Linked DNA regions of Parazoarcus communis. The protein of the gene in region 1 interacts with the protein of each later gene in a pairwise test. Links are inferred from orthologs where the notes say so. Each region holds a gene or a part of one and is shown on either strand. Other genes may lie near its edges. The genes, in order: ftsL and ftsB.

Region 1 (7,429 bases):
TTCCTGATAGGGTTCGTGTCCCTTTCCCGCAAGAAGGATCACATCGTCCGCGCCCGCGTCGGCGACCGCGGTCCGGATTGCCAGGGCGCGGTCAACGATGCTTTCCGCACCGGCACCTGCGCCCTCCATGATGGCGTCGATGATCTGCTGTGGATCTTCGCTACGCGGATTGTCACTGGTTACGACGACACGGTCGGCAAGCTCGCGCACCACCTCTCCCATCATCGGTCGCTTTCCGGGATCACGATCACCGCCACAGCCGAACACACAGATCAGACGCCCTCCCCGGGTACGCACCGTCCCGCGCAAGGCCTCGAGAACCTTTGCCAGTGCATCCGGCGAGTGAGCATAGTCGATCACGACCAGCGGCTCGGCCACGCCGCCGACGAGCTGCATCCGGCCCTCGGGCGGCGTCAGCCTGGCAGCCACGTGCAGCGCCTCGTCCAGCGCCACGCCGCGGGCAATCAGGGCGCCAATGACGGCAAGCAGGTTGGACACGTTGAAGGGCGCCACCATGCGCACCTGAAGGTCGAACTTGCGCCCTTCCCAGAGCACGGTGAAGCGCAGGCCGGACGCAGTGGTTTCAAGCCGGTCGCCGACGAGCACACGGGCGCCCGGCACAGCATCCGCATTCGATGCGATCCGGGTGTAGCCCAGCACACGCCGCCCCGCATCCAGCAGACGGCGCGCCTGCATCAGGCCGAAGGCGTCGTCCAGATTGATCACCGCTTCGCCAACACCTGGCAGATCGAACATGCGCGCCTTGGCAGCCGCGTAGGCATCCATCGTGCGGTGATAATCGAGATGGTCCCGCGACAGGTTGGTGAAGATTGCAACGTCGAAGCAGGCGCCATTCGCCCGCCCCTGATCGAGCCCGATCGAGGACACTTCCATGGCGGCCGCACCGGCGCCAGCCGACACGAAGCCTGCCAGCAGGCGATGCAGATCAAGCGCGTCCGGCGTCGTATTGGCACTTGCCGAAAGCTGATCGACGAAACCGCAACCCAGGGTACCGACAATGCCGCAGCGGCAGCCGAGTTCATCCAGCGCCCGCGCCAGCCACTGGCTGACCGTGGTCTTGCCATTGGTGCCCGTCACGCCGGCGAGCCAGAGTTTCTCCGAGGGACGCTCGTAGATCTCGTGCGCCAGATGTCCGGCCAGTTCGCGCAGGCCATTGACCGCGATGAGCGGGCGGGCACCCGTGGCGCACTGAAAGCCGTCACTGCCTTCGTAAAGCACAGCAGCAGCACCCGCGGCGACGGCAGAATCGATGAAACGACGTCCATCGGTCGCATAGCCCGGCCACGCGGCAAAGACATCGCCCGCGCCGACACGGCGCGAATCAGCGGTGATGCCCGTGGGCGTGACGCCCTGCTTACGCAGTTGTTCGAGGATCGTTTGGGCCTGCTCGCTCACATGCTCTCCCGCACCGCAGTCACAGCTTCGGCACCTTGCTTGCGAGCAAGCTGCAGTGGCGTGATGGGTGCGTCGGGTGCCACACCCAACGCGCGCAGAGAGCCTTCGACGATACGGGCAAAGACCGGGGCTGCAACTGCGCCACCGTAATGCGCACCGGTGGGCTCATCGATCATCACCGCGACGACCAGTCGCGGACGGGACACGGGCGCAAGGCCGACGAACGAGGAGATGTACTTCTTGACGTACTGCCCCCCCTCCAGCTTGTATGCGGTGCCGGTCTTGCCTGCAACGCGATAGCCCGGCACCTGGGCCTGGGGCGCGGTCCCTCCTGGCCCGGCAGCCAACTCGAGCATGGCCCGGACTTCTCTTGCCACCTGGGGCGAGAAAACCCGTTTCGGGGCCGCTTTGGGTGTATCGACCCGGGTCAGTGACAGCGGAAGCAGATCACCATCGCGCGCGAAAGCGAGATATGCGTGAGCAATCTGAATCAGACTGACCGAAATCCCGTGCCCATAGGACATCGTGGCCTGCTCGATCGGACGCCACGACTTGGCTGGACGCAGGCGGCCGGTCGCTTCGCCCGGAAATCCGAGGCTGAGCTGCGAGCCGAAACCCAGCCCGTCGAGCAGGCGCCACATCTCATCCGGGCTGAACTGCAGCGCCATCTTGACCGTACCGACGTTCGAAGACTTCTGGATGACCTCGGCAACCGTCAGGACGCCATGAGGATGCGCATCGCCAATCGTCGCGGTGCCGATCGTCATGCGCCCCGGGCTGGTGTCGATCTTGGTCGCGGCCTTGAACTTGCCACTCTCGAGCGCAAGCGCGGCGACGAAGGGCTTCATGACCGAACCCGGCTCGAAGGTATCGGTGAATGCCCGGTTCCGCAGCTGCGCGCCGGTCAGGTTGGCGCGATTATTCGGATTGAAGGTGGGCGCATTGGCCAGCGCCAGCACTTCGCCGGTCTGCACATCCACGACCACAACGGCACCCGCCTTGGCACGGAATTTCTGCATTGCTTCGCGCAAGGCCGAGTAGGCGAGATACTGGATCTTGCCATCCATCGCGAGCACGACGTCCTCGCCATCACGCGGCGGCCGGATGGACTCGACGTCTTCGACGACCTGCCCCCGACGATCCTTGATCACCCGCCGCGAGCCGGGCTGACCGGCGAGCTGCGCTTCGTACGCGAGTTCGATGCCTTCCTGACCGCGATCTTCGACGCTGGTGAAGCCCAGCATGTGCGCCGTCACCTCGCCTCCAGGATAGAAACGACGGTATTCACGCTGCTGATGGATACCCGAGAGCTTGAGCTCCGCAATACGCTCGGCCACATCGGGTGAGAGCTGGCGTTTCAGATAGGCGAAGTCACGCCCCGACGCCAGCTTGGCATTGAGTTCGGCAACATCCATCTCGAGCAGCTTTGCCAGCTGCCTCGCCTCGCCCGGCTCGAGATTGACGTCGGTCGGGATTGCCCACACGGAGCGCACCGGCGTACTCACGGCGAACATGTCGCCATTGCGATCTGTGATCCGCCCCCGGGTTGCCGGCACTTCAAGCACACGGGCGTAGCGCATCTCGCCCTTGGCCTGGAGGAATTCGTTGTTGATGCCTTGCAGGAAAAGCGCCCGCCCGACCAGCACCAGCATGCAGCCAAGCAGAACCATCAGCACAAAACGTGAACGCCACACGGGCAACTCGCGCTTGAGCAAGGGATTGTGATTAAAGGTGACAGTGCGCTGTTTTTGCATCATTGCGCCTCCAGCACGACAACCTGCCCCTGAACCGGCGGCCGCAGTCCGAGCCGCTCGCGCGCCAGTTTCTCCACACGCCCATGCGCCGCCCAGGTGCTCTGCTCAAGCTGCAGCTGCCCCCACTCGACCTCAAGTCCGTGCGCACGGGTCTGCTCCCGCTCAAGTGCGGAGAACAGCTTTCTGGCCTGGTGCTGCGCGGCAACGACGCCAAGCGCACTGGCCACCACGAGCGCGACGAGGAGTGCATCGAGGCGGATCACGCTGCGGCCTCCGTACGCTCGGCCACGCGCATCACCGCGCTGCGGGAGCGCGGGTTATGTGCAACCTCTTCATCCCCCGGGTGCACCGCCTTGCCGACCAGCACCAGCGGCGGCTTCGGCATGTCGGCAGCACGCACCGGCAGGCGCGCCGGCAGCTGGGGCGGACGCGAGCCGTCGCGCATGAAGCGCTTGACGATGCGGTCCTCGAGCGAATGGAAACTGATCACAGCCAGCCTGCCACCGGTCCGCAGTCGACGGACACAGACAGGCAGCACCTGCGTCAGCTCCTCAAGCTCCTGATTGATGAAAATCCGTAGAGCCTGGAAACTGCGCGTCGCTGGGTGCTTCCCCGGCTCGCGCGTGCGGACCGTTTTTTCCACGATCGCGGCAAGTTGTCCAGTGGTTTCGACAGCCCCCCCTGTCCGAGCAGCTGCAATCGCCTTTGCAATCGCATAAGCAAACCGTTCTTCTCCATAATCTCTGAGTACCTCCGTGATTTGGGCGACGGAAGCATCCGCCAGCCAGTCTGCTACGGTCTGTCCGCGACTTGTGTCCATGCGCATGTCGAGCGGCGCATCAAAGCGAAAGCTCATCCCTCGCGCGCCATCATCGAGTTGTGGAGACGACACCCCCAGGTCCATCAGCACGCCATCGACGAGCTCGATGCCGAGCTGTTCAAGCTCGACATCCAGATCGCTGAACGGGGCATGAACCAGCGTCAGTCGGTCGTCATTCATCTCCCGTCCGGCCGCAATGGCAACGAGGTCACGATCGAAGGCGATCAGGCGTCCAGCCGGGCCAAGCCGCGCAAGGATCTCGCGACTGTGCCCACCACGCCCGAAGGTGCAGTCCACGTAAATGCCGTCAGGCCGGATCGCCAGTGCATCGACGCCCTCCTGCAGCAATACGGTGATGTGCAGCGCTTTCTCGCTCATAGCGCAAGACTCTCGAAACCAGGCGGCAGCCCGGTGCCCGCCAGCGCCATCATGGCTTCCTGCTGTTTCTGCCAGCCGGCGTCGGACCAGAGTTCGAAGTGGCTGCCCTGCCCCACCAGCCAGACCTGTTTTTCGAGACGGGCGAACTGCCGCAGGGAAGGCGCAATCAGCACGCGCCCGGCGCTGTCGAGCGCCTCGTCCTGGGCAAAGCCGACGAGGAGTCGCTTCAGCTGGGCCGAGACCGGGTCGAGGCTGGGTGCACTCAAGACCTTGTCACGGATCGGCTCCCACGCAGGAACCGGGTAAACGATCAGGCAGCCGTGAGGATGGGCGGTGATGACCACCTGCCCATTCTCTACAGCAAGCGCGTCACGATGCCGCGAGGGAATCGCAAGGCGACCCTTCGCATCGAGACTCAGCGCTGCGGCTCCCTGAAACATCGCGCCCCCTGAACGGTTCGGGCGAAGCATCAAAATGACACTCCACCCCACTTTTCTCCACTTATCCCCACTGTAGAGTAAAGGCACAACCCGGTCAAGCCGACGAACGAGGGAAACTCTTTGCTACACAATGACTTAAGTCAAAGCAGGCAAGCTCAAATAAACCCTGTTAAATCAAGGCAAATAGCGCAACTTCATGCAGGAGTGCATGAACTGCGAAAGTGGGTCTGGGCAGAGTGGGGCGAAGTGGGGAAAGCCGCAGGACGCGGACGAAAAATGACCGCCGGATGACGGCATGTCGCCACTTCGGGACCGCGGCGCGTCAGCACCGGGATCGAAACATAAGGGAATTGGGAAGTTCGCCGATAAGCCGGGTTCTGTCGAACGATCCAGCGCAAACCGGATCATCGGGCAGTCATTCCTCTGGGCGACACGTTACCGTGAAGCTCTAGCAGCCTACCCGGGAGCGACGCGAGCCACGCCATTACTCCCCTATTTGGCCTTGCCCCGGATGGGGTTTACCGTGCCAGTCCTGTTGCCAGTCCTGCGGTGGGCTCTTACCCCACCCTTTCACCCTTACCTGATCTTTCTTGCGAAAGCCATCGGCGGTCTGCTCTCTGTTGCACTTTCCGTCGCCTCACGACGCCCGGCCGTTAGCCGGCATCCTGCTCTGCGGGGCCCGGACTTTCCTCCACACACCCGAAGGTGCACAGCGACTGCCTGGCGAACTTCCCGGGCGGATTATACGTGAACACCCCGCCTCGGGCGCGCCATCGGCAAAACAAGCTGCCCGACAACCCCCGGCAGGTCCGGCGCACCGGCAAGCAGCAGGCAAATTACGACGAAAGCCGTAAGCCCGCAGCCGCCTCACCCTCCAGCGGAGGGTACGGGTACAGCCTCGAACTCAGGCGCGCCATCCTTCAGGCGGAAGCGCCCCACGAGCGCACCGGGCGGCGCATCGCCGGCGTTGTCCCAATCCTGCACCTGGCACGACTCCGTGCTGGCCAGATACCACCGGGCGCCCTGATGGAGCGCCCACATCTGGTAACCCGCATCGAAGACTTCGATATCGGCCATCGTGGTACGCCCGGGATGAATGCGCACCTTCTTCTGGCATTGCGGCAGACGCGCCGCAACGATGTACTGCGTGACCTCGTCGCTCCAGAAATAGGGCTGCTCGCGCAACAAGGTCAGCGCGTGCTCCTTGCCTTCGATCGAATAGGCAACGGCACTGTTCTCGCAAGCCGCCAACAAGGGAGCCAAGGCAAGCAGGGCAATGCAGCGCAGACGTGGGAAGGACATCGGGCCAGACCTCCTCAGGGCACCAGCTTCCACGCCACGGACTCGCCCGCGCGCAGCGGAACCAGCGGGTCCGCACCAAGATAGCCATAGGACTCAGGCACCTGCCAGGTCTCGCGCTGCAGGGTGATGCGCTCGGGGTTCGGCTTGAGGCCGTAGAACGCAGGCCCATTCAGACTCGCGAAAGCCTCGAGCCGATCGAGCGCACCGGCAGCCTCAAAGACTTCCGCGTACAGTTCGATGCCCGCATGAGCCGTGTAACAGCCGGCGCACCCACACGCCGACTCCTTGGCACTGCGCGCGTGCGGCGCGGAGTCGGTGCCGAGGAAAAAGCGCGGATTACCTGAAGTCACCGCCTCGACAAGCGCCTGACGATGCGTTTCGCGCTTGAGTATCGGAAGACAATAGTGATGCGGACGGATGCCGCCGGCAAAGATGGCGTTCCGGTTGAGCAACAGGTGATGTGCGGTCACGGTCGCGCCGACATGCGCCCCGGCTGCACGCACGAACTGCGCAGCCTCGGCCGTCGTGATGTGCTCGAACACCACCTTCAACCCGGGGAAACGCCGCACCACCGGCGACAGGACGCGCTCGATGAAAACCCGCTCGCGATCGAAGACATCGACATCGCCGGCAGTCACCTCGCCATGCACGCACAACACCATGCCGCACGCTTCCATGCGCTCGAGTACCGAATAAACCTTGTCGATCGACGTCACGCCGGCATCGGAGTTGGTGGTCGCACCCGCCGGATAGAGCTTGGCCGCCACGATCGCACCACTGGCCTTGGCCCTGTCGATCTCGTCTGGCGGCATGTTGTCGGTGAGATACAGGCTCATCAGGGGCTCGAAACGCACACCTTGCGGCACTGCAGCCAGAATGCGCTCACGATAGGCCAGCGCCTGCTCCGTCGTTGTCACCGGCGGACGCAGATTGGGCATGATCAGTGCGCGGCCGAAGCGTTGCGCAGTGTGCGGCACGACGGTGGCAAGTGCATCGCCGTCGCGGACATGCAGATGCCAGTCATCCGGGCGGGTCAGGGTAATCGTGTGCATCGCTTCGCTCTGTGATCGTTTGTGAGGATTATAAGCGGGCAGAGCCTCAGCCGGCGTCCTTGAGTGCCAGCGCCCGTGCATAAAGCGCATTCTTCGGTGCGCCGGTGATCTCGGCTGCGATCCGCGCCGCCGTCTTGACCGGCAATTCGCCAAGCAGCAGGTCGAGCACGCGCTCGGCCTCCACCCCCAGGCCCTCCTGCTCAGGCGCGCCATCGACCACCAGCACGAACTCGCCGCGCACCCGGTTGCTGTCCGCCTCGAACCAGG
Region 2 (7,370 bases), 910 kb from region 1 along the record:
GTATGCACCCGCGGAAACCGCAGCGCCGCCATTCCCCCCGCCACCGCCGATACTCTCGGCAAGAACAGCCGTGGAACCGTCTGCGAAGGTGGCGACTCGGCCGCGGTTGTTAACACTAACCGTACCGCCCGCACCACCGCTTCCAGCGCTGCCGCCAAATACGTATAGGCCGAGCGCGCTCCCGCCACCCCCACCACCGGTGCTCTCGTCAAAGCCGCCGACACTTCTCGCAAAAATGCCATAAGAATTATTGCTGTGAGTTTCAATCACGCCAAAATTGTTGACCTGTACAAGGCCTCCATGGCCAGCGTTCTTACCAGCACCACCGCTTCCAACCACCAACCCGCCAATTCCTCCGCCGTCACCTCCCAGCCCGCCCTGGCTCTGCGCCAAGACACCATGAGACGCCTCCCCGCGCGTGGAAACATCGCCGTTGTTGGTGAGGATCACCCAGCCACCGTCACCAGCCGCGCCTCCATCGCCACCTTCTGCCGCGCTCAGGCTGCCGTACCCGCCTCCACCATGACCACCGTCGCCACCTTCACTGAGGCCGTACATGCCGTAGGCATTATTACCAAGCGTGACAATGCTTCCAGCGCTGAGCAACGAGACACCGCCACCAAGCCCCCCACGCCCACCGTTCCCCCCGTTTCCGGTGCCTTCCAAACTGTTCCTGCCGTCGCCTCCATTACCCCCGTTACCGCCCCAACTGTGTCCAAAGATTCCGTTGCCGCTTCCACCAGTACTGGCAATGTCGCCAGCAAAGTCGACCATCACATCTCCACCAGACCCAGCATTTCCCCCTTTTCCACCCTGGCCTGGAAAATACTTAAGCCCAGTTCCTTCTCCACCCTGACCGCCATTTCCGCCGCCGGATTCGATATGAATCCCATGAGCAGCATTCCCTTTGGTTGAGACCTGCCACATCCCGCTACGTACGCGGGTTTCCAAGCCGGCACCAGCCCCGCCCGAATGCCCGCTATCGCCGGTAAACTCAAGAAATCCGGAGTCATCTCCTTTCCGTCCGGTACTCCCCAGACTAAAGAATCTGATGCCAACAACGCCATCAACTGGCGCAACGTCAGCAGTCAGGCTGCGAACCTGCAAGACGGACGGACTGGGAGGCGAGTTGATTGTGATTCCAGCAGAGAGATCGCCATCGCAGATCATTTCTCCTGCCACAGTGCTGCAGTCTGCATGGGCGTTCATTGCTGCCAATGACACCACTGCTCCAGCAGCGCGGGCGGTCGCCCTGAGAAACCGGCTGTCGAACGGAAAACCTGAAAGGCCGATCGTTTTCATATCAACTCCTTCCTGTCCACCGCACGTCTGCCAGTGATTAGCGAACGGAATGCGCCCAGCCAAGCCCACACGGAGAAAACCCACTCGGGCGGCGCGATCACGAACGGCAGCCAGTACATGTAACAGCCATTGCGGCAATTAAAGGAGTGAAGACACGACCGGCGTTACGCGGCGCCACCCATCGGATGCCCTCCCTGTACGGCGCCGTTCTCATTGTTTGTAAGGCACCACGACTCAAGCTGCCACGCAAGTAAGCCTGTTGTTAATACTAGACTCCACCACAGGCGCGAGTAAATTCAAGTTCCCCAGGCCGGGTACCCAGGCGCGATGCTCGACGCGCAGGATTACACGGTCAAAGCGTACGAAGCGGAACTAGTGGGCGTGTGACTGAGGCTATCGGGGAACCCCGTCTCTTTGAGCGACGAGGTGAGCAGCAAGGCTAATCGGTGCCATCCAGACGCAGAAAAGCAAAAAGCCAACCCCGAAGGATTGGCTTTTTGCTTGAATATGTGGCGCGCCCGGAAGGATTCGAACCTCCTACCCCTTGGTTCGTAGCCAAGTACTCTATCCAGATGAGCTACGGGCGCTTTGTACTGCTTTTTACTCACTGCCTTGCAGCAGAGAAGCGACATTTTAGAGCATTTCTAACATTTGTCAACTTCTTTTGCGTTTTTTTGAAAACTTTCGTTTTCACCGGAAGACTTTCGTGCTGTCCGTCCAACGCAGGGCGCGAATTATGCATCTACTGCTACTGGAGTGCAAGCGCCCGAACGAATTTATTTTCATGCCCCATTGCGGCACGGCATTCACCTGCTTGAGATACCCACAGCCTCCCCTCCAGTTGCTATGATCAACGCCCCCTAAGCGGCCCGCCGCAGCAACAGGATAGTGAGAATCTGAATGAGCATTTACGCCTTGGGCGATCGCACGCCCCGCCTGGGTGAAGGCACCTGGATCGCACACAACGCCACGGTAATCGGTTCGGTAGAGACCGGGCAGAATGTGAACATCTGGTACAACGTGGTCATCCGCGGTGACAACGACCCGATCGTGATCGGCGACAACACCAATATTCAGGACGGCTCCGTGCTTCACAATGATGACGGCGTGCCGCTGACAATTGGCGCCAACGTCACGGTTGGACACATGGTGATGCTGCATGGTTGCAGCATCGGCGACGGCAGCCTGATCGGCATCAACGCTGTGGTGCTGAACAACGCAGTCGTCGGCAAGGATTGCATCATCGGCGCCAACGCGCTGATTCCGGAAGGCAAGGTGATTCCGGACCGATCACTGGTCGTGGGTTCGCCCGGCCGCGTGATCCGTGAGCTGAGCGACGCCGATATCGCCGGCCTGCGCGCGAATGCCCGCCACTATGTAGAAAACGCGCAACTCTACAAGGCCGAGCTGCGCCCGCTAGAGCCCTCTGCCGCAGCTTGAGGCGCTTGCGCCGTCGCATCCGCTGCAGGAGATGCTTCGGCGCGCGTCAGCCAGATCACCGCTGAAAGAATGACGGCGCCGCCAAGCAGCTGATTTGCCTGTAACGGCTCCGCCAGAAACACCGCTGCAAGCAGCACGGTAACCACCGGTTCGAGCGTGGACAGGGTCGCTGCGTCCGCAGCGCCCAGGCGACGTATGCCGGCAAAGAGGCTGACCATGGCAACGACGGTCGATACCACGGCGATCGCGCCAACCGCCAGCCAGCCTGAAAGCGTCGCCGGAAAGGGTGTCGGGAACGCCGCGGCAATGCCGCCGAAGACGATTGCGGCGGCAAGCATGACGACCGTTGCGGAAGCGATCGGATCTTCGCGGTCGAGCACCAGACTTCCGATCAGGAAGTAGACGGAATAGATCAGCGCCGCCAGCAAGCCCAGCGCGATACCAAGCGGTTCGCCCGACAAGTGGCCGCCCAGCGTCAACGCGGTCCCGACCAGTGCAAGCAGCACTGCACACATGCGTGCGACGGTCAGGCGCCGCCGCAGCAGCACGGCCCCGAGCACCGTGACAAGAAACGGATACAGATAGAGCAGCAGCGCCACGAGACCGGCTGCAGCGTGATTGAGCGCGGTAAAGAAGCTCAACGACTGCCCCACATAGAACAGCCCGCCCATCGCCGCCAGCACGAGCAGATTGCGCCCCCGTGGCCAGCGCCGGCGAGTAATGAGCATGCTCACAGCCAGGACGCTGCCGGCCAGCAGAAAACGCAGAAACAGCACCGCGACCGGCCCGGCACCGTCTGCGTAGGCATAGCGGGCGAAGACCGCCATGGCGCCAAACGCGGTGGCCGACAGCGCGACAAGCAGGACACCGACGAGACGATCGCGATTCATGGGGGCGGGCACAGAGGAAGGACGCGCAAGCATGCCCACCCCCTCGCCACGGGTCAAGATGGGTGAACAGGAAGCCACGCGCATTTACCGTTGTCATTTACACCTGCATACCCGCTTCGGGGCGACGATGCGGTATACATTGCGCTCCTCCCCTTCTCTTGGAGCCCTCATGCGTACTGCCCGCCCGCTGATTGCAGCCCTCCTCGCCGTGACCGCGCTGACCGCCACGGCTGCCAACAACGACACGCCGCCGCTGCGTACCGTGGATCTATCGGCCGAAGCCAGCCAGGCGGCCACCAACGACCTAGGCATCGCCCAGCTCTATGCCGAGCAGTCCGGCCCCGACGCGGCCGTCGTTGCACGCCAGGTCAATCGCAGTATCGCTGCTGCGCTGGAGACGAGTCGTCGCTACGCTGACATCAAGACCCAGTCGGCAGGCACCTCGACCTGGCCTGTATACGCCAAGGGCGGCGGCAAGATCGAAGCCTGGCGCATGCGCTCGGAGATCCGGCTCGAGAGCCGGAACAGTGCGGCCCTGTCCGAACTGGTCGGCAATCTGCAGCGCGAGCTCGCGGTCTCGCAGATCACGCTGCAGCCGGCGCCGGAAACGCGGCGAAAGGCGGCCGACGAGGCCACCGTCGACGCTTTGCGCAGTTTTGAACAGCGCGCCACGCTGATCGCCAGCACCCTGGGCAAGCGCTACCGGATTCATCGTCTTAATGTGTCGGAGTCTGGATATCGACCGCCTGTTTTCGCCAAGATGCGCGGGGCTGCGATGATGGCCGAAGCCGCCCCGGCGCCGATCGAGGGCGGCGAAAGCGAGGTATCCGTCACGGTAAGCGGCAGTATCGAACTGCTGGACTAGACTGAAGCCCCCAAGGGGGTGGACGCGTCTGCGCTGATCGCCTATCTTTCAACGCATGCCGAATTGCCCCCATACCGCTCACATCAGCGCAGCACGCGGCTCTCAGCCAGCACTTGAAGCCTGCACGTCCGCCCCACCCTCTGTCGGGCGGACGCTTTCGTTCACGCTGGCACTTGTGCTTTCGGTGCTCGCCGGCTGCAGCACCACGCCGACATCCGGGCCGGTCTCATCCCTGCCGCAGTCCGCACCGCAAACGCCCGACCGCGATTACTTCGCACTCGACAACTCGGCGCAGACTCAGGAGCTGGTCCTCTACGCGCTCGGGCTGCTCGACACCGGCTACCGCTTTGGCGGTCGCAATCCCGACGCAGGCCTCGATTGCAGCGGCATGGTGAGCTACATCGTTGAGCAGATCAGTGGCCGCAAGCTCCCGCACAACGCCGCGAGCATTGCCGACCGAACCCGCCCCATCGACCCGGCCGAATTACGGCCCGGTGACCTGGTGTTCTTCAATACGCAGAAGAAGCGCCACTCGCACATGGGCATCTATATCGGCGACGGCAAGTTCGTCCATGCACCGTCGAGTCGTGGCGTGGTGCGGGTCGAGCGGCTCGACAACCGCTACTTTGCCCCGCGCATCGACGGCGCGCGCAGCCTGCTCGAAAGCAGCTGACCGGCAGCAGGGGTTTCCCGTCTTGAATGTCGCTGCACTGAAACCTAAGGTGAATAAGCTGCAGGAACCATAACGGAGGAGACACCAAAATGCCGATGAGAAAGGTGGGAGACGTAATTCGGGGCCAGACCGTCGTGACCGCAGCCAGGACGCTGAGCGTGTTCGAAGCCAGCAAGAAGATGGCGCAGGCACGGGTTGGCGCCATCATGGTCGTGGAGGGCGAACGCCTGACCGGGCTGTTCACCGAGCGCGACGCACTGAACAGAGTGCTGGCGACCGGACTGGACCCGACCCGAACGACGCTGGCCGATGTGATGACCACCACGCTGCAGACCATCGATGCCGAACAGCCACTCGGGCACGCCATGCACCTGATGTTTGAAGGGGGCTTCCGGCACGTCCCGGTGGTAAAGGGCGACCGCCCCATTGGCATGGTTTCGGCGCGTGACGCACTCGGAACCGAAATGATTGCGTTCGAACAGGAGCTTGAGCAGCGGGCATCGATCACCGAACTGCTGTAGCGCCGGCAAGCCCGCGCAAAATTACTGAACCGGCTCCGGCCGGTTCGTTGCTTTCTGGGGGATCTGCACAAAGATCTCACCCTCGCGCGTCAAGCCAAGTTCGTAGCGCGCGCGCTCTTCGATGGCGTCATTGCCCGACTTGAGGTCGCGCACCTCTTCCTCGAGACTGGCATTGCGCTGCTCGAGGCGGTAGTTCTCGTCGCGCTGCGCCTGCAGCTGCCGGTCAACGTCCCACACACGCAGCCACCCACCCTTGCCCAGCCAGAGCGGGTACTGGAGCACGACGACCAATACGGCAAGAATCATTACAGGCCAACGCATGTCGACATCAGGCGCCAAGAAAAACATTCATAGAATAGACAAAAGGCCGGCGGATTATCCGTCGGCCTTTCCTCGGGATCAACGCGGCCGCAGCCGCGTCAGCCGGATCAGCGCAGATTGTAGAACGCGCGCGTACCCGGGTAGCTGGCGGTATCGCCGAGATCTTCCTCGATGCGCAGCAGCTGGTTGTACTTGGAGATGCGGTCCGAACGCGACAGCGAACCGGTCTTGATCTGCATCGCACGCAGGCCGACAGCGATATCGGCGATGGTGGAGTCGTCGGTTTCACCCGAACGGTGCGAGATCACTGCGGTGTAACCCGCCAGCTTTGCCATCTCGACGGCAGCAAAGGTTTCGGTCAGCGTACCGATCTGGTTGATCTTGATCAGGATCGAGTTGGCCACGCCCTGCTCGATACCTTCGGCAAGAATCCGGGTGTTGGTCACGAACAGGTCGTCACCCACGAGCTGGACTTTCTTGCCCAGACGCTCGGTCAGATGCTTCCAGCCAGCCCAGTCACCCTCGGCCATCGCGTCCTCGATCGACACGATCGGGAACTTGTCGCACAGCGTTGCCAGGTAGTCGGTAAAGCCTTCAGCGGTCAGCGACAGGCCTTCGCCCTTGAGCTCGTACTTACCGTCCTTGTAGAACTCCGAGGCAGCGCAGTCGAGCGCGAGCAGCACGTCACGACCCGGCTCGTAGCCGGCGGCGATGATGGCTTCCTGGATCAGGTTGAGCGCTTCTTCGGTGCCGGACACGTTGGGTGCAAAACCACCTTCGTCGCCAACGGTCGTCGGGTAACCCTTCTTGTCGGTGATCTTCTTCAGGTGATGGAAGATCTCGGCGCCACAGCGCAGGGCTTCGCGGAAGCTGGTCATGCTCACCGGCATGATCATGCATTCCTGGATGTCCAGGCTGTTGTTGGCGTGCTCGCCGCCGTTGATGACGTTCATCATCGGCACCGGCATCACCATCGGGCTTGCACCGCCGAAGTAACGGTACAGCGGCAGACCGGCCTCTTCAGCCGCAGCCTTGGCCACCGCCATCGACACTGCCAGCATGGCGTTTGCGCCCAGGCGGCCCTTGTTTTCGGTACCATCGAGCTCGATCAGGGTGCGATCGATGAAGGCCTGCTCTTCGGCGTCGAGGCCGATGATGGCTTCGGCGATCTCGGTATTGACGTTCTCGACCGCGCGCAGCACGCCCTTGCCGAGGTAGCGCGCCTTGTCGCCGTCACGCAGTTCGATGGCCTCACGCGAGCCGGTCGACGCACCGGACGGCACTGCAGCCCGGCCCATGACGCCGGATTCGAGCAGCACGTCGGCTTCGACGGTGGGATTGCCACGGGAGTCCAGAAT

What was found.
Region 2: the proteins of ftsL (region 1) and ftsB interact in binary tests that used the Escherichia coli proteins (3 or more experiments, as listed by UniProt). The link is inferred for Parazoarcus communis from one-to-one orthologs.

The regions. Positions count from the first base shown.
Region 1 is NZ_CP022188.1:2,197,417-2,204,845, reverse strand. Bases 1,802-4,801 are described here. They hold ftsL (cell division protein FtsL), read right to left. Parts: upstream 3,434-4,801; coding sequence 3,170-3,433; downstream 1,802-3,169. Other genes in these bases: mraZ (division/cell wall cluster transcriptional repressor MraZ), read right to left, coding at 4,365-4,801; rsmH (16S rRNA (cytosine(1402)-N(4))-methyltransferase RsmH), read right to left, coding at 3,430-4,368; CEW87_RS10090 (peptidoglycan D,D-transpeptidase FtsI family protein), read right to left, coding at 1,802-3,170. In the rest of the region: CEW87_RS10095 (UDP-N-acetylmuramoyl-L-alanyl-D-glutamate--2,6-diaminopimelate ligase), read right to left, coding at 1-1,416; more of CEW87_RS10090, read right to left, coding at 1,413-1,801; more of mraZ, read right to left, coding at 4,802-4,808; CEW87_RS10065 (hypothetical protein), read right to left, coding at 5,676-6,110; pyrC (dihydroorotase), read right to left, coding at 6,125-7,162; rsmI (16S rRNA (cytidine(1402)-2'-O)-methyltransferase), read right to left, coding at 7,209-7,429. UniProt on the Escherichia coli protein: Essential cell division protein. May link together the upstream cell division proteins, which are predominantly cytoplasmic, with the downstream cell division proteins, which are predominantly periplasmic.
Region 2 is NZ_CP022188.1:3,111,546-3,118,915, reverse strand. What follows is about bases 4,363-7,303. They hold ftsB (cell division protein FtsB), read right to left. Parts: upstream 6,013-7,303; coding sequence 5,713-6,012; downstream 4,363-5,712. Other genes in these bases: eno (phosphopyruvate hydratase), read right to left, coding at 6,120-7,303; CEW87_RS14185 (cyclic nucleotide-binding/CBS domain-containing protein), read left to right, coding at 5,260-5,691; CEW87_RS14190 (C40 family peptidase), read left to right, coding at 4,553-5,170; CEW87_RS14195 (SIMPL domain-containing protein), read left to right, coding at 4,363-4,497. Outside these bases: CEW87_RS22440 (hypothetical protein), read left to right, coding at 256-915; CEW87_RS14205 (gamma carbonic anhydrase family protein), read left to right, coding at 2,203-2,742; CEW87_RS14200 (DMT family transporter), read right to left, coding at 2,697-3,632; more of CEW87_RS14195, read left to right, coding at 3,802-4,362; more of eno, read right to left, coding at 7,304-7,370. UniProt on the Escherichia coli protein: Essential cell division protein. May link together the upstream cell division proteins, which are predominantly cytoplasmic, with the downstream cell division proteins, which are predominantly periplasmic.